One region of the Blautia sp. St.27G3 genome, then DNA from elsewhere that is predicted to be linked to it. Evidence: riboswitches for the same ligand, from Rfam matches in the RefSeq annotation. Region 1 holds a riboswitch; the other holds the start of a gene.
What was found. Region 1 has a riboswitch for FMN ahead of AC6I2O_RS02395 (ECF transporter S component). Riboswitches for the same ligand answer to the same signal wherever they lie in the genome.

Region 1 (11,640 bases):
TTTACTGTTTTTAAAGGTCAGTTCCTTAGAAAAAAATCTCTTAGAATCTTTTCAAGGTTGTCTCACTGTTCAGTTATCAAGGTGCTTCTTGATCGTTTTTCCTGATGATTTATCAGTTTTTTGATCTGTGACTTTTCGTCTTTTCTGTTGTCTCTCTACCGGAGCAACTCTGATATCATATCATGTCTTTTTCGGTTTGTCAACAACTTTTTTTGACTTTTTTCACTTTTTTATTCTCTTCAGAATAAAACGGAGAAGGAGGGATTTGAACCCTCGCACCGCTATTAACGATCTACTCCCTTTCCAGGGGAGCCCCTTCAGCCGCTTGGGTACTTCTCCACACGCCTAATCAATAAGCCTTCTATCTACAAATTTAAAAAGCGGAGAGGGTGGGATTCGAACCCACGCGCCCTTTCGGACAAACGGTTTTCAAGACCGCCTCGTTATGACCACTTCGATACCTCTCCATACCTTTTCAGTAATCAGCGCGAATATTATAATACCAGCTTTGGTGAATTCTGTCAACACAATTTTAAGATTTTTTAATCGTTTTTTGCAACTAGCTTTTTACCAGTTTTCCAAACCGTTTTTTCCAGATCATCTCAGCATACAAAAGATCTTCCGGCGTCGTAATTTTGATATTCTCATAGGAACCTTCTATGAGTTTAACCGGAATTTGTTCTGTATATTCAATTAACATTGCGTCATCCGTAATTTTCATTTCCAGCCCCCCCTCTGCGCGCAGCTCATGCGCCCTGCGAATTAAGTCATACGCAAATGCCTGGGGCGTCTGAATATTCCAGAGACGCTCGCGGGGTAATGTTTGTTCAACAAAACCCAAATTGTCACTGAGCTTAATTGTATCCTTTACCGGCATTCCAACCGTGCAAGCGCGAACAGACGGAAGCTCTGACCATATTCTCTCCAGCATTTCTTCATCAATGAAAGGTCTGGCTCCGTCATGAATCATCACATATGTACAGTTCTCCAACGCTTTCAACCCTTCAAATACAGAATCGTGGCGCTCTTTTCCACCGGATACGATTTTCTTCACTTTTGTGAAACCATAGGGCATTACAATTGTCTCGCGACACCACTCTATATCTTCATGGCTACAGACAAGTATAATTTCATCAATCCGGCTGCTTTTTTGAAATGTTTCCAAAGAGTAATACAGCACCGGCTTTCCACCTATTAAAAGGTACTGCTTTTTCACATCACTGCGCATCCGTTTGCCACTACCGCCTGCAAGCACGATTGCCGCGTTTTTCACCGTTACATCTCCTCCTATATTGCTACCGTAGCTTTTACCGTTCACCCAGTCTCAGATTCGGTACCGCATTTAAATCAAGGTCATGCCGCACGCCCTTCTGAAATTCATAAAAACCTGCTGCGCCTATCATTGCCGCATTGTCTGTACAGTAAATTGGCGATGGTCGGAAAAATTCAATTTTATTTTCCTCACATGCCGCTTCCATTGCGCTCCGAATCGTACTGTTTGAAGCGACGCCTCCGGCAATCGCGAGTTTTGTAAGCCCGGACTCTTTTACAGCCATCATTGCATGTTCTACCAAGACATCCGTTACTGCTTTCTGAAATGATGCCGCCACATCTGCTTCATTCACAGTCTCTCCCCGCATTTTACATCCGTTCAGATAATTCAGGACAGCAGATTTCAAACCGCTGAAACTGAAATCATACGGCGCATCTTCTATTTTTGCCTTCGGAAAATGAATTGCATCAGGATTTCCTTCTTTGGAAAGCCTGTCAATCTTGGGCCCACCCGGATAGCCAAGTCCAATCGCCCGTGCCACTTTGTCAAATGCCTCTCCTGCTGCATCGTCTCGCGTTCGTCCAAGAATTTCATATTCCCCGTAATCTGACACTTTTACAAGATGCGTATGGCCCCCGGAAACTACAAGACAGATAAACGGGGGTTCCAGTTCCTTATTTTCAATGTAATTAGCCGAAATATGCCCTTCAATATGATGAACGCCTACCAGTGGCAGACCTGCCGCGTAACTGATTGCCTTAGCTTCTGCCACGCCGACAAGAAGCGCTCCGACAAGCCCGGGACCATACGTCACAGCAATGGCATCCATATCCTCCAGTCGTTTATGCGCTGCTGCGAGCGCCTCCTCAATCACCTGATTGATCTTCTCGATGTGTTTCCTGGATGCAATCTCTGGCACAACCCCTCCATAAAGTTTATGGAGCTCTATCTGCGAAAAAATAATATTCGACAGTACCTCCCGGCCATTTTTCACTACAGCGGCTGCTGTCTCATCACAGGAGCTTTCAATTGCCAGTATCAGAATGTCTTTCTCCTTCATTCGTATGCCTCCGTCATTCCTCTTCAAAATCAAGCTCAATGGTTTTTCCATCTTTTCCCGGATATATCTCCGGATAAACAGCCCGGATTTTTTCTATATAATCTTCAGCCCTTACCAGAGAAGGACTGTAATGAGTCAGCCACATTTGACGCGGTCTGGCCTTTTTCGCTAAATGTGCCGCCTCTTCAAATGTCATATGCTTATACTCTACTGCCTTCGCTGCTTTCTCCGGCTCACCATACATCCCTTCACAAATAAACAGATCCGCATGTTCAGCCTGCCGTGCAATAATTTCCACCGGTCTTGTGTCTGTACAGTAGGTCACTTTAATTCCCTTTCGCGCAGGCCCAAGAACATCAGACGGCTGATAAATCCGTCCTTCCGCCTCAATCACCTCGCCTTTTTGCAGTCTGCTCCAGAATTGCATCGGTATCTGTGCAGTCCTCGCACGGTCCACATCAAACTTTCCTGCACGGTCAATTTCAATCGTATAGCCATAGCAGCAAACATTATGCTGGACTCGAAACGCAGTTATTTTATATCCGTTTTGTTCAAAGACTTCCTCCTGTCCTTGAATTTCTTTAAAAACGAGCGGAAATGGAAGTTCCGGCGCAATGACACGCAGGGCATTCACCACTCGTTCCAGCCCCTTGGGGCCAATCAGCGTAAGCGGCTCGGTTCGCTCTGCATTTCCCATTGTAAGCAGCAAGCCCGGAAGTCCGCTGATATGGTCGCCGTGATAATGGGTAAAGCAGATCGTATCAATCGGTTTAAAACTCCAGCCTTTTTCTTTTATCGCAATCTGAGTCCCTTCCCCACAGTCAATCAGCAGATTACTCCCGTTAAACCTTGTCATGAGGGAAGTGAGCCACCGGTAGGGGAGCGGCATCATCCCGCCGCATCCGAGCAAACAAACATCCAGCATAATACTCCTCTTTTCATCTTAATTTTCCAAGCAATCTTACGCGCAAATATTTTACACTTTTGTTCATACATTCTTCTGCTGCGTTTTTTACAAGTAATCCTCTACCGTGACTGGCAATACGAAAGACTTCCGTATTCTGTCATAGCATGCCTCACACAGACAGAAAGAATGCTTTTCACCATCTTTTTCCGAAAAATATCCCCAGTTCCAGTCTACCTGAAGTACCCCTTCCCGGATCATACCATTTTCTGAAGAAATATTTTTCCCACAACCGTTACAGCGTAGTACTTTTTTCGTTTCCATCCTGATCCCTCCTGTGTTCTGACATTTTATGTCCTTGCAGACAAGGATCATTATAAATCTGCGTTCCTTTTATGGCTACTGGGAATTCCCGAGAACACAGGCAGCTTATTCCGTTTTTATTTTTTCAGCAATTTTTTTTATTCATCTGTCCACATAATCAAAGCATCTTCGCGTGGTCGTTCATAAAAATTTTTTCGGATACCAGCAGAAACAAAACCCAGTTTTTCATACAGATGAACTGCCGCTGCATTCCCTGTGCGTACTTCCAGTGTGTACCGCAAAACTCCGCGTTCTCTGCCAAGACGCATCAGCTCGGCAAGCATCTGATACCCCACTCCCCTTCCACGGCAACGCTCGCATACCGCAACGTTTGTGATATCCGCCTCATCAAAAGACTGCCAGAAACCACAGTATCCGATTAATCTTCCGTTTTGTTTTGCAGATAAATATAATGTATCCGGGGAACTCAGCGCAGAGCGAAACCCTTCCTCACTCCACGGCATTGTAAAAATCTGAGCCTCCAGCGCCGCCGCCTCTTTCACATCTCCCGGATGCATTCGCTCTATCTCAAGATCTGTCATCGCTGATGATTCCGCCTTTCTCTGGCTCTGCTGACCGTTTCTGCGCTTCCGCCCGTTCGCGCTCTGCCTGAGACATGCGAAGATAATCCGGAACGTGATCTGCCGCAGACTCTGTTTTTCCTTCTTTTATATACCGACTCGCAAGAAACGCTACCGATGCTGCTCGCTGGCGGTTCATATGCGCCGGAGCATAGGCGAAAGGTACCTCCATCCATTTTTCCAGCAATTCCTGATAAACTGGAACACCGTCTCCCAAAAAAACCACTTTTTTTCCAAGTGCGTTCAATTTCCCGATAATTTCTTCCACTGCCATTGGACTCTGAGCCTCCAGCGTCCGGAGACATCCATTTTCAAAACAGTAAATCCCCGTGTAAACCTGATTTCGACGTGCGTCCATAAGCGGGCATATATAACCGTCGTATCCGTATAAATTGCAGGCCAGCGCATCCACAGTTGGAATATGCACCAGTGGTTTTTCTAACGCAAAACCAAGCCCTTTTGCTGTCGCAGAACCGATGCGAAGCCCTGTAAACGACCCTGGCCCCGCTGCCACCGCAATCGCATCAATCGAGTGCAGATCCAGCTCAATCATTCTGGCAACCTCATTGAGCATGGGAAGGAGTGTCTGTGAATGTGTTTTTTTATAGTTTACTGTATATTCTGCCAGCAATACGTCATCTGCTACCACTGCTACAGACGCCACAAGGCCGGAGCTGTCCAATGCCAGTATTTTCATTTTCCATTCTCCTGTTCCACCGTAATTTTCCGAAAGTCAAAACCACGGCTCAAATCTTTCTCAATCGTAATCGTTACAGTATGCTCCGGCATAAGCTCCCGGATCAGATCCGCCCATTCCACAAGACAGATACCGTTCCCGTAAAAACAGTCCTCATACCCGATCTCTTCCATCTCCTCTGGTTCTTCAATTCGATATACATCGAAATGATAAAACGGAAGTTGTCCTCCCTCATATACCTGAAGAATGGTAAATGTCGGACTGTTTACCGGTTCTGAAATGCCCAGTCCTTCTGCCATTCCCTGCGTAAAAACGGTCTTGCCGACCCCTAGATCCCCCACCAGGGCAAACACCTGCCCTGCCTGCGCATCCCTGGCAATCTGCCGTCCAACCTCGCGTGTTTCTTTTTCCGAATTCGTTTCTATAATCATTTGATTCCCTCCCTGACACTTATCTTTTTAACTTTACAAGCGCAGGAGATACATTCTTTTTCAGAATCTCTCGTACGTTTTCCGTCTGCGATCCCATCTGCTTCTTTATAAGAATACAGGCATTTTTCGGCCCCGTGTAAATCAGGATACTGTCAGAAGTTTCTCTTACTTTCCGGACAGCAGTCCACGCTACGTTACTTTCCGCTTCCCCCTGTCTCGCCAGAATGCCTTCCTCGGAAAGTGTATAATGAAGCGGATTTTTAAAAACCGGGTTTAGTTTTGCCTGCTTCACTGCCCCAGTATAAAGCGTCCATGGCTGATAAACCAGAAACAATGTGCCAAATAACAGATAAATCCATGTATTTGCACCGCCTTTTCCCAAACTCCAAATATAATAAAAAATCAGAGCCGCTCCTGCCACAATACTGAATATCCCACTGAAGCTGTGGTACGCATGATACATCAGAAAACGATACATACTCGCCGTCGTCATTTTAATATCAAATTCCGTTTTCATAAATAGCTTCCTCCCAACTGCCAAACGCGACATTCTGAATAAATCACAGCAATCATACCCTGCTATTCAGAAAATCCTGCTCCTTCTCCTCTGTCTGCATGAAGAAATGCAAATGGCTCTTCATCCTGTAAAAAGTGCATTAACATGTAGGAACACACAACAGCAACACGTTCTTCCCTCAAAATACGCCGCACCTCATCCCGGTCTGCAAGCACAACCTCAATTTCCTCACTGTCTTCCAATGCATCCATATTAATTTCGCCATCGGCATATCCGTACACAGTTCCGCAGCACTCATCTGTCATCCCTATCGTAGTATAATACGGTTTTTCGTAGATTGTGTCAACCTTAAGCGGATGTAGTGTAAGGCCAGTTTCCTCTTTCATTTCCCGCACCGCAGATGCATGATAATCTTCCCCTGGTTCAACAAGCCCTGCCGGAAATTCATAAATATAATTATCAATCGCATAGCGGTACTGCCGAACCAACACAACCCGATCCCGTTTTTCTCCATACAGACTGTATATAATGACGCCATCCGGCTGTTGCTGTTTTGTGGACAATTCGAGATGCTCCTTATCTTTGGCCCTTGAAGCCACATAATAATATCCCTGTCCCCCGACGCGATTCTCCACTTCCAGATTATATAAATTCACATATGGATTGCTTGTAGCCTGTTGAACTTTCTTTATCTTACCCATAGCATCATCCTCCCCAAAAACAAAAAGCTGTCGCACAAAATGCAGATTGTGCGACAGCCCTGCCTTGTCATATCTCACTTTTAAACAGATTCTCCAGATGCGTCCTGCTGTCCGCTTTTTCAGATCTCTGTCCAACCGCCATTTCTCTCTGCTCAGTTCTGCATCTGGCTCTTTTGGCCCGATGTGAGGCCATCCTGAGCTGCATTATGCAGAACCTGGCTGACCCGCTTATATAATACCATAGTCAGCCCAGAAATCAATACACCTTTTAAGAGATTCAGCGGAGCCACTGCCAAAAGGACAAGCATCGAAATACTGTCGATTGCCGGATTGACAGCAGTTCCCATGCCTACCAATGTATCCAGCGGTAAACCATAAAGCTTCGAAAATGCCGGCAGCAGATAAATTGCATTAAACATACTTCCAAATACTGTCATGACGGCCGTACCTGATACAAGACCGGCAATCGCCATTTTCCGCGTCTTTTTCGTATGATATACAATAGACGCAGGCACCACGAAGGAGCAACCGATTACAAAATTGGCAAGATCTCCGACAAAAGCAGTCGAAGTCCCCTTGACTACCAGCTTCAAAAGAATTTTAACCAGTTCAATGATAACACCGCCAACAGGCCCGAGATAAAAGGCTCCAATCATAACCGGAACCTCGCTGAAATCCAGTTTGTAAAAATCCGGCGCCAAAAACGGCACAGGAAAATCATAAAGATGCAACAATGTGGCAAGCGCTCCAAGCATAGCACACAAAGTAAGAAAATGCGTCTTCTTTACGCGCGTCATACTGTCCTTTAAAATTTTTCTCTCCACCAGTTCTGATACCCCGACAATTGACAAAACAACAACCAGACTGATAAAAAGAAATTGCAGATTTTCTGCTGCTGCTTCCAAAAATCCCATGTTTTGTTCTCCTTTTCTTTTATTCATTTGGGAAAATCCCTTTAAGAAAAGTTCCTTCCGGCTGCTCCATAAATGTTGTATATGCACTGTTGCGCATACAAAAAAGGCGGAACGGAATATGTAAAAACTCCGTGGCCGCCCATATCATTACAATATGCTGCTTCTTCTCACATCCAGACTATACTGTCGGTACCGGAATCCATCTTTTTGAAACTATCTGGCAAATACGCCTGCAAGCTCCCTCTGATCTCACCGGTTCAGCCGCCTAAGCGGGTCGCGGACTATACCGCCGGTGGGGAATTCTCATTTCTCAGACTACAAATGCCGGATAAAAGTCACCCCGCCCCGAAGAACCAATTCTTAAATTTCTGTCATTATATCCTATGATCAGACTACTTACAAGTATAATTTCAAACAGATTTTCACAGCTTTTTTGGTGATTTTTCTATTATTCAACGCCCAAGCCTGCTGCAAGTATCGACAAAATGAGGTGGTCTGTGGTATTATTATGCTTTTGCTCTTCTAAAAATTTTTTTAAAGACTCTTTTGTCTTAGTCCCAGCAACCCCATCAACTGTGCCGCAACTATATCCCTTTTGGTTCAGCACTGCCTGGATAATCTTTATCAGATCTTTGGAAACCGTTATATTTATTCCGGAGCTTACCTCTATTCCTTCGTCAGCCGAATTCACCAGATTGACTGCCGCACTGTTTTGATCTACATTGATGGTTGCTTCGCTGCCTGTATAGGTCTCCACACTCGTATAAGGACAGCTTCCACCATCGTGCAGATGAGCCGGATTACCATCACAGTAATAATAGCAGTCTGCGCCACTTGTATTTCTATTCTCATTATGATGGCCATGCCAATCTTTTTAATATGTTTCTCATCTGAAATCTCCTCCTTTTCATATCATTCACAGCATAGCTGTTCGTCAACTTACGAAGTTCTGCCTTTTAAGCACGTGAACTGCGTATTAGCTATATTCGCAACAAATAAAACAATTGCAACAGCTAAAACAAAAGCAATCTTCAAAAAACAATTTCATAATTGTCTATAATTTGCTCGTATAATATACCACAATAATTGTTATAAATGCAACTATATGTCTCTCAGTATAAAAGGTTCGGAAAATGTTTTTCAGCCCAAACTCCATAGACTTAATCACTCAAATATGATATACTTTTTCATAAATCTGAAGAAGGAGCGTGGTATGATGACCGATCGAGAATTGTTGGAATTGCTACTTACAAATCAACAACAAATGCAGACAGAGCTCACTGATATCAAATTAAAAATTGGCTCTGTTGATGCCAAAGTCGACGCCGTTGATGCCAAAGTCGACGCCGTTGATGCCAAAGTAAACGAAATCAACGCTAAAGTTGATCTCAACTATGAAAAAACCCTTGAATTCTATGCTGATTACAAAGAAACGATTACCGACATCAAGGACATGCTCAGGATCATCATCGGGCAGCAGCAGATGCACAGTAACCAGATTTCGCGCAATACCTCTGACATTAATGATATGAAGAAAATCAGAAATATATCATAACACAAACATCACACCTGAACTGAGTGTAAATTTTGTTGGACTTCCGACTGATTTACACTCCTTTTTATTCTGGGGGCTATTTCAACAAAAGAAGGCAAAGCCATACAGCCTTGCCCTCTGTTTTTATAAATATCTGAATAATATCTGCAAACTTTTTTCAACCAAAGCCTGTCACTCGATTGCCGCTGTCTCGATAATGAACTTGACATTTCCATCCATATTTCCGGAATCGCTGAAGAGTTTGTAATCCTCTCCCGCGGTCTGTACTGCCTCAAGCCGGTCAAGCAGTTCCTGTACGTCTTCATCCAGGAAATCGGTAATCTTTTCAATTCCCTTTTCATTGAATTCTTTCATACCGTCGCGAAGCTCATCAGCTCCGTTTTTCAGATCTTCTACACCTTCATCCAGGTCTTCTCCGCCTTCTGCAAGCTGGGCCGTTCCATCTTTAAGTTTTGCACTGCCATCGGCAAGCTGCTGTACACCGTCCGCAAGCTCACCTGCTCCGCTTGCCAGCCTTACGCTTCCGTCCGCAAGCTGCACAATCCCGGCACTCAGAATTGCTGCTCCGCCGTTTAACTGATTTGCTCCGTTCTCCAGTTCTTTTGCCCCGCTATAAAGTTTGTTTGTTCCCGCAGACAAAGAAGCCGTTGCTGCTGCAAATTTTTCAAGATTCCTATCCAATGTCTGTGCGCCGCCCAAAAGCTGTTCCAGGCCACTGTCAAGGGCGTCTGCTCCCTCTGCCAGACTGCCAAGGCCTAACGCCAGGGCATCTGCTCCCGGTTTTAACTGTGTCGCGGCAGCTTCAAAGACTGCGCTCACTCCTCCATGCAACGCTACCGCTCCTTCTGACAACTGCTGAGCACCGCCAGTCAGCATCTGGGATGCTGTCGCGCCGGTCTGCGGGTCCGCTGCCCCAAGCAGAACTGCTCCATCTTTTAAAGCTGATCCACCTAGTTTCAGCGCCTGTATCTCTTCTCCTTCCGTAAGCTGTGTCCCCGCACCGCGAAGAGCTGCTGCTGTCTGGGCAAGGACAGCCTGATCCATCTGCATCTGAGCGTCGCTGCCTGTACCGTCTCCACCGCCCGTCGTCTCCATGATAACCTGAGGCGCTGCCATCAAAACTCTGGTCTGTACCGGCTGCTCAATGGTCTGCTCAACGGTCTGTTCCATTGTAACTGTGTCAATCGTCTCCTCCTGAATTCCCCCAAGTGCACCGCTGAGCAATGTAATACAGTCATTCAGCTCTGCCACATACGCATCATAAGAAGCATACAGTCTGATCAGATCTTCTTTTGTTGTCGCACCGTTAATCGTATTTTGCACATCCTGCAAATTTGCCAGAACGGTCTGAATATTTGCAACTGCCTCTTCATTAATCGTAGTTTTCGTCACCTGCGCTTCCGCTTTCACAACCGGTTCCCTGTAAATCTGTTCTTTCACTATGTCGGATACCTGCTGTACTTCCGGCTCTCCGACTGCAATCTGCTCTACTTCCGCAATCATCCTTTGCTGCGTACCACTGTCCACAGAAGTGGTGGTAGAGCCCGCTGTTATGCCATCCAAAAGCCCGTTCACTGCCCCGACATAATTTTGTACACTTTGCATATACTGATCAACGCCGTCCACATATCCCGGCAGTCCCTCTGCAATCTGATCTACTCCGTCTGTATATTCTCCTAAATTTTTTACAAGGCTCTGGCTGCCTGTTTCAAGAGCCTGGCCGCCAGCCAGAAGCTTTTTGCCATCTTCCCCTTCCACAAGCGCCGTAATTCCATCCGCAAGTGTCTGACTACCCTGTGCAAGCTCTTTGCTGCCTTCCACAAGTGCCTTGCTGCCTTCCGTAAGCTGTTTGCTACCTGAGCCCGACGCAAGTTCTTTCGCTCCGGCTTCCAGCTTTTTACTGTTTCCTGCAAGTTCTTTACTGCCTTTTTTCACGGTATTCATCCCTTTCCGAAGCTCTGTTGCTCCGGAAGCCAGATCGCCAACTCCCTGCACAAACATACTTTTTTTGTCGTTTAAAGTACCAATCCCATCTGCCAAAGTACCGATCCCGGCAGTCAGATCATCCTTTTTTTCGTTCAGCGTTGCAATTCCACTGGCAAGTGTTCCCATGTTTTCATCCACAGTGTTCATACCGTCGATCAATTCTGTACAGGCATCCTGTAATGTTTTCACTCCGTCTGCCAGCTCCCCGCTTCCATCCACAAGTTGCGTTGCTGCATCCGTCAGTTCTGTAAATAATTCTTCAAGGTCCTCCAACCCCTCGATCTCATCAAGACCAAACGTATCCAGATTCAGAGGAACAGCTACTGTCATTGTCATTGCCAGCTTACAGTCTGTTACATCTGCCTCAATTTCAAACGTTTCCGGAAGTTTGACGTCTTTCAAAAGTTCTGTGTCCTGAAGCTTCAGACTCTCTGCCATACCAGGAAATCCGATTCCGACTGCGATTTCCTTTTCCCCGTCTGAAATGACTTTTCCGTTGTTCACTTTGACATTTTTGAAATTTTCAGAGGGCAGAACCAGACCAGTGGCCATCGTAAAAGGCGTATATACGTCGTTATTTTTCAGTTTATTTTCATACGTATAGCAAATTTTCAGATGGCCGCTCTTTCCAGCAAGTTCCTCTGGAAGTATCTTTCGC
Region 2 (11,640 bases), on a different contig from region 1:
CTTTTGATATTCCGTATATTACAACCTACGGAGGGCCGGGGGATGCAACGGAGCTGGTGGCTACCTATATGTATAAGACCGCATTTAGCAGTGCAAAGTATGGATATGGCAGTGCAATCGCGGTCGTGATCGCTTTGGAATGTATTGTGTTCGTATCTGTTTTACAGTTTATTTTAAAGAGAAATCAGGAATAGGTTCCGGAAAAGGAGGTTGATTATGAGAAAGAAAAAAACAAAAACGTTTGCGCTGTATTGTACAGCATGTATTGTCCTTATCATAGAATGTTATCCGGTAGTCTGGACCTTCCTTACGAGTCTGAAAACGCAGGAGGAAATCCGGTGGGGCAGCTCGGTTGCGCTGCCAAAGTCATTCTGTCTGGATAATTATGTGAAAGTGCTGGAAGAGTCAAATCTGCTTACATATTTTAAAAACAGTGTGTTTGTCACAATGGTGACGATTTTTCTGTTGATTGTTTTGTCTTCTACCAGTGCGTTTGCGTTGCAAAAGCTGCGGTTTAAGGGACAGGAACTGGTTCTCGCTTTTTTCATGGCAGGAATTACAATTCCGATTCACGTAACGCTGATTCCGCTTTTTCAGATTTATAGGGAAACAGGGATTCTGAATACGCATATTTCGTTGATTCTGCCTCAGATCGGTTTTAATCTCCCCATGTCGATTTATCTGTTTACGGCATTTTATCGTTTTATTCCAGATGAACTGATGGAGGCGGCAGTCATAGACGGCGCGTCTGTGCAAAAAAGTTTTTTGGCGATCATGCTGCCGATGTCGCGCAATACGATTGCGACGATTGTTACCATGAACGCTGTTTTTACCTGGAATGAATTTATTTTTGCCAATACATTTATCAGTAACAATGCGCTGAAAACAATTCCAGTTGGATTGTATGATTTTGTGGGCGAGAAGGGAGCCGTGGACTGGGGCAGCACATTTGCCGCAATTTCTCTGGTGCTCCTGCCGATTCTGGTTGTCTGTTTTGCCTTTGGAAAACAGCTGACAGCGGGCATGGCTGCCGGGGCAATCAAGGAATAACGGATTAAGGAACAATCAGTCAAGGAATTACAAAGAGAAAAGAGCAGGAGAATATGGAAAATGAGGCAGATGGAAAAGAACCAAACGCAAAGCGCAGTACAGATCGTGCAAAGGGAAAGGGAATTGGAGCAGCGTTATGAAAGGTATCGTCCTTACTGGCATTTTACAAGTCCGGGCGGGTGGATCAATGATCCAAACGGGCTGATTTATGCAGAAGGTTTTTTTCATATGTATTATCAGCACTATCCGAATGGTCCGGTGCATGGCCCGATGCACTGGGGGCATGCGAGGTCGAAGAACCTGTTGCAGTGGGAGGTACTTCCGATTGCACTTTATCCGGATGAACTCGGCGAGATTTTTTCCGGAAGTATCGTGTGTGATACGGAACGCACATCGGGATTTGGAGAGGAGGGGGAAGCTCCGTGGGTGGCTGTGTTTACACATCATTATGAAAAGAATGGAAGTTTCTTGCAGAGACAGAGTCTGGCATACAGCCTGGATGGAGGAGTGACATTTGAAAAATATAAAGGAAACCCGGTGCTGGATTTAGGTTTGCAGGATTTTCGTGATCCGAAGGTTTTCTGGTACCAGCCAGAAAGGTGCTGGATTATGGTGGTTGTTGCAGGGCAGTGTGTGAAGGTTTTTCGGTCAGCGAATCTGAAAAGATGGGAGTATCTGTCTGATTTCACGATTACGGGCGGACGGGAACATGAAATATGGGAATGTCCGGATCTTTTTGAGATGGAAACGGAGGACGGCGAAAAACGGTGGGTGATGCTGCTGAGCGCCAATACGCTGGATTACCGATATACAGCCGTCCTGTATTTTGTTGGGGATTTCGATGGACATTCTTTTGTGCCGGAAGAACAGAAGAAGCCGATGCGTCTTGATTTTGGAAGAGATTATTATGCGGCGGTGACTTACGGACAGACGGACGGCCGTCGGATCGTACAAGGGTGGATGAATTGCTGGGCTTATGCACAGAAACTTCCGGAATGTGGTTTCCGCGGGGTGATGACAATTCCGCGGGAACTGAAGCTGAGAAAAACAGCTGATGGATGGCGGTTATTTCAGTTGCCGGTGAAGGAATGCAGGATGATTGCCGGGAGAACTGTTTTTTTGGATGGCGAAAAAAGGCTTGAATTGAGTGGAGAAGCAGTCAGGCTGAGGTTCTGCTGTAATCATGTGAATGGTTGGAAACTGACATTGTGTCATAGATCGCAGCGGCTGGAAATCAGAATTGATGTACAAAACAAGATCATTTCAATGGACAGGACGGGGTGTTTGGCAGAGAGCGCCGGAAAAGAATTTGGGGAAATTTGCAGGATAGAGTATCCATTTCGCGAAAATGAACAAAAATTTGAGCTGTTGCTTGACGTTACGAGTGTGGAATTCTTTTACGGGGATGGAGGAGTAGCCGGGACAATGCTGTATTTTGTCCGGGAACCGTTTACATGGTTGGAAATTACGAAAATAGAATAAAAGAATTAATAATTCCTTTGAGTTTTTGCCTGGATTCTGTGATAAAATAACTGTAAAAATGGCCTTGCGTCAGATTGGAGAAAAATAGAGGGGGAAAAGGATGAGGAGAAAGGCAGAATTTTGGATTGGAGCTGTGATGATGGCTGCTGGCGTTGCGGTGGCAGCAGGAGCTTACGGCACAGGAGAAAGTAAGGCTGCTGAGGTGCAGATGGTAGGAATCATGGAGCAGGTACAGGAAACAGAGCAGCCGGCGCAGGAAACGGAGCAGGTGGGAACAAAAACAGAGCAGCAGAATGCAGGAGGAACGGCAGAGATTACAGAGGATTCTGTATACTGGCCGGTGGTTGCACAGTACCGGGAAGCAGAGGCAAACAATATGTACGCAGATCTTTTTGATTCTGGCGACTGGAGTGCGAAGGGTGAATTTGTAAATATTGAGCTGCTGAATAATGCACGTTTTGTTGAGGATGATATGCATTTTGATGTGTATTACACGATTTTTGATATCAATCAGGACGACATTCCGGAGTTTTTTATCGGGGGAGGCGTAAATAGAGACAGCGTCGTACTTTATGACATGTTTACGAATGACGGAGAGAACGTGGTTCCTGTTTTTGAGGTCAGTACTCTGGGTTACCGTTCGAATCTGAACGTATACGAAGATAACAGCTTTGCCGTATATGGCAGCAGTGGAGCGGCGACAAACAGCGTGTGCTATTATACGCTGCCGGCGCAGGGAACGCAGCCGCAGCAGATCGAGGAATACGGAATGCGGGATGGCGTATGTTACCATAAAACCGGGGACGACAGTTCGGTCGAAATTTCACAGGACGAATATTTTGCCAAAACGGATGAGTTCACACAGAACCTGAAGCAGTTTTCGTGGAACCAGGTGACTGGAAAAGAATAAATCTGCCGGGAGATGGAGAATCAAAGAAAGCGACAGGGAGGATAAAAGCAATGAAAATCATTCTCTCACCGGCGAAAAAGATGAGGGAGCATACAGACGATCTTGCACCTCTTGGACTGCCGGTATTTCTCGAAGATACGAAACAGATTCTGGCATGGCTGCGGGGCCTTTCCTATGCAGAAATGAAAAAGCTTCTGGCCTGCAATGATCAGATTGCAGGCCAGAATTTTGCACGTTTTCAGGATATGGAGCCTGCGCGTGCGCTGACGCCTGCGCTTTTGTCTTATGATGGAATTGCCTATCAGTATATGGCGCCGTCGGTGTTTGAAGAGAAGCAGTTTGCTTACGTACAGGATCACCTTCGCATTCTGTCCGGCTTTTACGGAGTGCTGCGGCCCATGGACGGGGTTGTGCCGTACCGGCTGGAGATGCAGGCAAAGGCAAAGACAGGCGGTTCGAAGGATCTTTACGAATACTGGGGAGATAAGCTTTACCGGGAAGTAGTGGATGACAGTCATGTGATTGTCAATCTGGCGTCCAAAGAGTATTCCAGATGTATTGAGAAATATCTGACGAAAACAGATACTTATATTACCTGTGTGTTCGGGGAGCTGGAAGGAGAAAAAATCGTACAGAAAGGCGTTTATGCAAAAATGGCGAGAGGCGAGATGGTTCGCTTTATGGCAGAGTATGAAATCAAGAATCCGGAAGAGATGAAACAGTTTGACCGGCTGGGTTATCAGTTTTGTGCAAAACGCTCTTCAGACAGAGAATATTGTTTCCTCAAATAATTTCCTGAAAATATTTTGAAAAAACCGTTGACCTTCACGTAACGTCATAGGTTAGAGTGACGTTATCAGGGAGAAGGAGGCCAGATAACATGATGACAGTGAAGGAATTATCGAAACGCACAGGTATCAGCGTACGCACGCTTCATTATTATGATGAAATAGGATTGTTTTCGCCTACCGGTAAAAGTGAGGCGGGATACCGGCTTTATGACGATAAAGCCCTGGCGACTTTGCAGCAGATCTTGTTCTTCCGTGAATTTGATATTCCTCTGAAGGAAATCAAATCCATCATGGATACTCCGAACCTTGACAGAAATCAGGTTTTGCAGATGCAAAGAGGAATGCTGGAAGCAAAAAGAGAACGGATTGCCCGTTTGATTTCCAGCATTGACGACATTCTGAAAGGAGAGAACCGTATGGATTTTTCAGTTTTCAACAGGTCTGAGATGGAAGAAATGTTTGAGATTATGGTAGCGCGTATGCCGGAGAACATGAAGCAGATATCGATTCAGGAATTCGGAAATCTGGATGCATGGCGGGAGCACTATCTCGCGGCAGTATCTACGGAAAAAATGCAGAAAGGCTATGCGAAGGTCGTGGAATGGTATGGCGGAAAAGAGAAGTACCTGGACGTTGTGAAACATCCGCTTGCAAAAGAGGTGGCAGAGAGTTTTCAAAAGCGTCTGGCAGGGATCAATGAAAAGCTGCTTGCAAAACGCGGCTGTGACGTGCATTCTTTCGAGGTGAAGGAGATCATCGGAGAATATGGTTTTGTCATGAAGCAGTTGATGCAGGTAAAAACAGAAAAAGGAGTGATGTTGTCAGTAGCCAGAGACTGTCGGGAGGAGCGAGTCCGGAAAGGCTTTGATGAGAAGTACGGAGAGGGAGCCGCTGCATTTGTCGCGGAGGCAATTGAGGCGTTTTACTCCTGAAATGTTTTATCATTGCATGGAGTGGGATAGCGTCCACCGTGTGATGTTACAAAGTCAAACGAAAATATTGATGGACTTTATTATTACTATCAATTTTACAAATTAACATGAATGAATTATACTGGTTCCATCAGAAGACGTAAATCTTTAGAAAAGGGTGGATAAAAGTATGAAAAAACAGTTTTGGACATTGCTTCCGGCTGCTGCACTTCTGGCGGGAAGTTTGGGTATGGCAGGAAGTGCGGAAGAAACATACACGATAGGAATCTGTCAGTTTGTACAGCATGAGGCGCTGGATGCGGCGACGCAGGGATTTAAGGATGCGCTGACGGAGCGTCTGGGGGATCAGGTGACCTTTGATGAGCAGAATGCACAGGGAGATGCATATACATGTCCGACAATTGTAAACGGATTTGTTTCAGCAGGTGTGGACCTGATTCTGGCAAATGCGACGCCTGCGTTGCAGGCAGCGGCAACTGCGACCGGAGAAATTCCGATTCTGGGAACTTCCGTCACGGAATATGGAGTGGCGCTGGATCTTGATGATTTTGACGGAGTAGCAGGCGGGAACATTTCAGGAACGTCAGATCTGGCGCCGCTGGAAGAGCAGGCGGCCATGATTGAAACGCTGTTTCCGGACAAGGAGTCCGTGGGACTGCTTTACTGTTCCGCAGAGCCGAATTCACAGTATCAGGTGGATGTGGTAACCGAGGAGCTGGAGGCAAGAGGTTATACATGTAAATCCTATAGTTTTTCGGATTCCAATGATATTTCTTCTGTTGTGACGACAGCGGCATCGGAGAGCGATGTGATTTATATCCCGACAGATAATACGGCGGCGTCGAATGCGGAGTTGATCGGAAATATCTGCGGTACGGAAGACGTGCCGATCATTACCGGCGAAGAAGGCCCGTGCAAGATCTGCGGTACGGCGACGCTGTCGATCAGCTACTATGACCTTGGATATACGACAGGAGAAATGGCGGCTCGAATCCTGATAGACGGAGAAGATATCTCCCAGATGCCAATTGAGTATGCGCCTGCATTTACCAAGAAATATAACAAAGAAATCTGCGAAAGACTGGGAGTTGAGATTCCGGACGATTACGTGGAACTGGAGGTAGAATAAGCGTTTCTCCACTTTTTCTTGACAATACAGCCGGTATTGGATATACTGACTGCGTAAACTGAATAAGATCTTCAGGGCAGGGTGACTTTTATCGGACCATGACAGTTCGATAAGTGAGAATTCCCTACCGGTGGTATAGCCCACGAGCCGCAAGGCATGATTCGGTGAAATTCCGAGGCCGACAGTATAGTCTGGATGAGAGAAGATACGATAATCTGATTTTAGGTAAGAGATTTTGCTCTGGGATGTGTTTTTGCATTCCGGAGCTTTTCTTTATTTCCGCAGGCAATGGCCAGATGGCTGCAAAGCAGGTATTTGGCGAATGCGGCGAGTCAGATCGCTATGTTTGCATAGCATTTGACGGTGATCGGAGAATATTCAATCCTTGCAGTCTGCCCTGAACATTTTCGTTCAGGGCTGTTTTTATGTACAGAGATACGTAGGCAGAATGATTTTATGCGTATGGCGTTTTGGAGGTGAAAAAAGTTGAATGAGAACAATTTTATGCGCATGGCGCTTGAACTGGCGCAACAGGGCTGTGGCTGGGCAGCACCAAATCCGATGGTAGGAGCAGTAATTGTAAAGGACGGGCGTATCATCGGGCAGGGGTGGCACAGGAAATTTGGCGGGCTTCATGCAGAGCGGGAGGCTCTGGCAGCCTGTACTGAGTCGCCGCGGGGAGCGACGATGTACGTAACTCTGGAACCATGTTGTCATCACGGGAAGCAGCCTCCTTGTGTGGATGCAATTTTGCAGGCCGGGCTTGCACATGTGGTAGTCGGTTCCGAGGACCCGAATCCACTTGTGAAGGGAAAAGGAATCCGGAAGCTGCGAGAACATGGGGTACGCGTGACGGAAGGTGTTCTGCGCGGTGACTGCGACGAGCTGAATGAAGTGTTTTTTCACTATATCAGGACAGGACTTCCGTTTGTTGTGATGAAATATGCGATGACAATGGATGGGAAAATTGCGGCGTACACGGGCGCTTCGAAGTGGATTACAGGGGAGGAGGCGCGAAAGCATGTACAGCTGCAAAGGCACAGATACCGCGCCATCATGGTCGGGGCTGGTACGGTACTGGCTGATGATCCATTGCTTACATGCAGGATGGAGCATGGGAGAAATCCCGTTCGCATTCTGTGTGATTCCAGACTTCGCATACCACTGGATGCAAGAGTGATTGCGACAGCCAGAGAGATTCCCACAATCCTTGCAACCTGTAACCATGACAAAAAGAAGGCAGCTGCGTATGAACAGGCAGGCTGTTATGTCCTGATCGTGGCATCCGAAAACGGACAGGTGGATTTACAGGATTTGATGAAGAAGCTCGGGGATGGCGGGATTGACAGTATTTTGCTGGAGGGCGGCGGTACTCTGAACTGGTCGGCGCTGGAACGCGGGATTGTGCAGAAGGTGCAGGCTTATATTGCCCCGAAACTGCTTGGCGGCAGGGAGGCGAAGACACCGGCAGAAGGGCAGGGATTTTCCTCTTTGGAGCAGGCAGTCCGATTGAAAAACAGCAGGGTACTCAGGCTTGGCACGGATATTTTAATTGAGAGTGAGGTGGATACCGGTGTTTACGGGGATTGTTGAAGAAACAGGTATGGTTGAGCGGGTGCAAAAAGGCAGGAGCAGCGCAGTGCTTACCGTGCAGGCCAGAAAGGTACTGGAAGGAACTGCGGTTGGCGACAGTATTTGTGTAAATGGCGTTTGTCTGACGGTGACAGCGCTCGCAAATGATAGATTTTCGGCAGATGTCATGCACGAGACGTTGAACCGTTCTTCTCTGGCACGGCTTTGCAGTGGAAGCCGGGTCAATCTGGAGCGCGCCATGAGGGCGGATGGACGGTTCGGCGGACATATGGTATCAGGTCATGTGGACGGGGTTGGAAGAATTACAGAGATCCGCAGGGATGATACGGCTATCTGGTATACCGTGCAGTCGGAGCCGCATCTTTTGCGGTATATAGTTGAAAAGGGGAGCGTTGCGGTGGATGGAATCAGCCTGACAGTAGCGGGGGTAAATACGGACAGATTTCAGGTTTCGGTCATTCCTCATACGGTTCAGATGACGACTCTGGGAGAGCGGCGCAGCGGCGATCTGGTAAATATCGAAAATGATGTGATTGGAAAATACGTGGAACGGCTGCTGGCGCCTTTGACGTATGACCAGCCTAAAAGTACGGTGACAAAAGAGTTTCTGGCCCGATGCGGGTATTGAAGGAGGAGAGAACATGGTTTCGTTTGATCGAATTGAAGAAGCGCTTGAGGAATTAAAAAAGGGAAACATAATTCTGGTTACAGATGATCCGGAACGGGAAAATGAGGGGGATTTTATCTGTGCGGCTGAGTTTGCGACAACGGAGAACATTAATTTTATGGCAACGCACGGAAAAGGCCTGATCTGTATGCCGATGTCAGAAGCGTATGGCAGCAGGCTGGGGCTTTGGCAGATGGTACAGCAAAATACGGATAACCATGAAACGGCTTTTACGGTATCGATTGATCATGTGACAACAACGACGGGAATTTCGGCTGCCGAACGTTCTGTTACGGCGCTGCACTGTGCGGATGAAACGGCCGGACCGGAGGATTTTCGACGGCCGGGGCATATGTTTCCGCTGATTGCAAAGAAAAACGGGGTGCTTGAGCGAAGCGGGCACACGGAGGCGACCGTAGATCTGTGCCGTCTTGCCGGACTGAAGGAGTGTGGTCTTTGCTGTGAGATCATGCGGGAGGACGGAACGATGATGCGCACTGCGGAGCTGGCAGAGTTGGCGAAACAGTGGGACATGAAGTTCATTACCATCCGTGATCTGCAAAATTACCGCAAGGTGCGGGAAAAGCTGGTTGACTGTGTGACGGTAGCAGAAATGCCTACAAAATACGGCGATTTTAAGGCATATGGATACGTGAACCGCCTGAATGGAGAGCATCATATTGCGCTTGTTAAGGGGGAGATTGACAACGGGCGTGAGGTGCTCTGCCGGGTGCATTCCGAATGCCTGACCGGAGATACGTTTGGTTCGCTGCGATGCGACTGCGGCCAGCAGCTTTCGGCTGCGATGCATCAGATTGAAAAAGAAGGGCGCGGCATTTTGCTCTACATGCGTCAGGAAGGGCGCGGCATCGGCCTGATCAACAAGCTGCGTGCCTATGAGCTGCAAGAACAGGGGATGGATACGCTGGAGGCGAATCTGGCGCTTGGGTTTGCAGGAGATGAGAGAGAGTATTACATTGGGGCGCAGATTTTGCGGGACCTGGGCGTCAGGAGCCTGCGTCTGCTGACGAACAATCCGGATAAAGTATATCAGCTTTCAGAATTTGGCTTGGACATTGCCTCGCGCGTGCCGCTTCAGATGGAGGCGACAAAGCATGATCTGTTTTATCTGAGGACAAAGCAGGAACGTATGGGGCATCTGTTCAATTACGAAGGATAGGTAATTGCGAAACATTGTGAGGTATATTTTACAGAGGATTGCATTTGAAATTAAGTTTTAACATCAGAAGTATTCAATTTTTGAAGAAAGGAAATCAAAATTATGAGAACATTGGAAGGAAAGTTAGTGGCAAGTGGTATTAAGGTCGGAATTGTGGCGGCGCGTTTTAATGAATTTATTACTTCAAAGCTGCTCAGTGGAGCAGTTGACGGGCTGGTGCGTCATGAGGTTGCGGAAGAAGACATTGATGTGGCGTGGGTTCCGGGAGCGTTTGAGATTCCGCTAATTGCGTCTAAGATGGCAAAAAGTAAAAAGTATGACGCGGTGATCTGCCTTGGGGCGGTTATAAGAGGAAGCACGAGTCATTATGATTACGTTTGCAGCGAGGTATCAAAAGGCATTGCCGCAGTTTCTCTGGCGGCGGATATTCCGGTGATGTTTGGCGTGCTGACGACCGAAAACATCGAACAGGCAATTGAACGGGCCGGTACAAAAGCGGGGAATAAAGGTTATGAATGTGCCGCGGGCGCGATTGAAATGGTAAACCTGATTCGGGAGATAGAAAAATAGTCGGATTGGGATGATAGAATGGAGTTGACAAACATACCGTTGGTATGATAAAGTACAAAACATACTAACGGTATGTTTGGAGGAAAAAAAGTGGCAAGGAATAAACACCCAGAAGAGACGGTTAAGCGAATATTGGATGTTGCCTATAGTCTGTTTATGGAAAAGGGGTACGAAGCTACCTCGATTCAGGATATCATTAACGGGCTGGGCGGGCTCAGCAAGGGCGCAATTTATCATCATTTTAAATCCAAAGAAGATATTCTGATTGCAGTTACGGATAGAATGACGTATGAGTCGAATCAGATGCTTGCCGACATTCGGGACCGCTCTGATTTAAGCGGAAAGGATAAACTGAAAATGATTTTTCAGGCATCTTTGTATCGTCCCGTTCAGGATGAAATTTTCACGGTAGCTCCTGATTTCAGTAAAAATCCGAAGCTATTGTTCAGTCTTTTGCAGGACACCATTTATGATGCTGCTCCGCACTATGTTATGCCGATTATCAGGCAGGGGATCGCGGACGGTTCCATTCGTACAGATTACCCGGAAGAGCTGGCTGAGCTGATTATACTTGTAGCGAATGTTTGGACGAATCCAATGATCTTTGACAGTTCCGAAGAGAAGACGTTTCATAAATTTGTGATATTTCAGCAAATGATGAGAGGATTTGGCCTGGATATTGTGGATCAGCAGATGATTGAGAGAGTGCGAGCGTTGGCGGCGATCTATCAGAGGAAAAAATAGGAGGTAGGGTGCCGCGGGGCTGACTTTGCAGCAATACTTTACTTTTATTTTTTGGGTTCAATACATACCGGCGGTTGGTATTGTTTGATAAAGATGTGTTTTAGAAGATTTTTGCAAGTATTTTTTACAGGGACTGTGAGATGGGAGGATTTTTTTTATGAATCAGATGTTGTTTTCGAGGAATTTTATGTTGGTAGTGATCGGGCAGATTATTTCGTTGTTTGGGAATGCGACGATAAGGTTTGCGCTGCCGTTGTATCTGCTGAATCAGACTGGGTCTTCGGCGCTTTATGGGACAGTTACGGCCTGTGCGTTTATTCCCGCAATCTTGCTGTCGCCGGTCGGCGGGATTGTTGCGGACCGGGTGAATAAGAGGAATATTATGGTAGCTCTGGATTTTTTCACGGCAGCGCTTATTCTGGGATTTGCTTTGCTGATGAATCGTGTGGATCTTGTTTTGCTGCTGACGGTTATGCTGATGCTTTTGTATGGGATTGCCGGCGCGTATCAGCCGTCTGTGCAGGCGAGCATACCTGCACTCGTAAGCCCGGACCATTTTATGGAAGCAAATTCTGTTATTAACACGATCAGT

Region 2: linked by a shared signal. The riboswitch ahead of ribD (bifunctional diaminohydroxyphosphoribosylaminopyrimidine deaminase/5-amino-6-(5-phosphoribosylamino)uracil reductase RibD) and the one ahead of AC6I2O_RS02395 (ECF transporter S component) in region 1 are both predicted to bind FMN.

What each region holds. Positions count from the first base shown of each region.
Region 1 is NZ_BAAGFO010000001.1:517,044-528,683, forward strand. It holds tRNA gene AC6I2O_RS02340 (tRNA-Ser) at 251-339, opposite strand; tRNA gene AC6I2O_RS02345 (tRNA-Ser) at 382-467, opposite strand; gene ispD (2-C-methyl-D-erythritol 4-phosphate cytidylyltransferase) at 560-1,273, opposite strand; gene tsaD (tRNA (adenosine(37)-N6)-threonylcarbamoyltransferase complex transferase subunit TsaD) at 1,308-2,333, opposite strand; gene AC6I2O_RS02360 (ribonuclease Z) at 2,347-3,258, opposite strand; gene AC6I2O_RS02365 (hypothetical protein) at 3,346-3,561, opposite strand; gene rimI (ribosomal protein S18-alanine N-acetyltransferase) at 3,699-4,142, opposite strand; gene tsaB (tRNA (adenosine(37)-N6)-threonylcarbamoyltransferase complex dimerization subunit type 1 TsaB) at 4,129-4,878, opposite strand; gene tsaE (tRNA (adenosine(37)-N6)-threonylcarbamoyltransferase complex ATPase subunit type 1 TsaE) at 4,875-5,309, opposite strand; gene AC6I2O_RS02385 (YcxB family protein) at 5,329-5,826, opposite strand; gene AC6I2O_RS02390 (NUDIX hydrolase) at 5,889-6,527, opposite strand; gene AC6I2O_RS02395 (ECF transporter S component) at 6,680-7,441, opposite strand; FMN riboswitch at 7,599-7,798, opposite strand; gene AC6I2O_RS02400 (peptidoglycan-binding domain-containing protein) at 7,890-8,198, opposite strand; gene AC6I2O_RS02405 (hypothetical protein) at 8,655-8,996, shown strand; gene AC6I2O_RS02410 (methyl-accepting chemotaxis protein) at 9,168-11,640, opposite strand, start outside.
Region 2 is NZ_BAAGFO010000002.1:808,996-820,635, reverse strand. It holds gene AC6I2O_RS13385 (carbohydrate ABC transporter permease) at 1-194, shown strand, start outside; gene AC6I2O_RS13380 (carbohydrate ABC transporter permease) at 217-1,050, shown strand; gene AC6I2O_RS13375 (glycoside hydrolase family 32 protein) at 1,111-2,532, shown strand; gene AC6I2O_RS13370 (hypothetical protein) at 2,633-3,442, shown strand; gene yaaA (peroxide stress protein YaaA) at 3,493-4,233, shown strand; gene AC6I2O_RS13360 (MerR family transcriptional regulator) at 4,323-5,165, shown strand; gene AC6I2O_RS13355 (ABC transporter substrate-binding protein) at 5,335-6,294, shown strand; FMN riboswitch at 6,358-6,505, shown strand; gene ribD (bifunctional diaminohydroxyphosphoribosylaminopyrimidine deaminase/5-amino-6-(5-phosphoribosylamino)uracil reductase RibD) at 6,781-7,887, shown strand; gene AC6I2O_RS13345 (riboflavin synthase) at 7,868-8,515, shown strand; gene AC6I2O_RS13340 (bifunctional 3,4-dihydroxy-2-butanone-4-phosphate synthase/GTP cyclohydrolase II) at 8,529-9,734, shown strand; gene ribH (6,7-dimethyl-8-ribityllumazine synthase) at 9,837-10,304, shown strand; gene AC6I2O_RS13330 (TetR/AcrR family transcriptional regulator) at 10,395-11,048, shown strand; gene AC6I2O_RS13325 (MFS transporter) at 11,206-11,640, shown strand, end outside.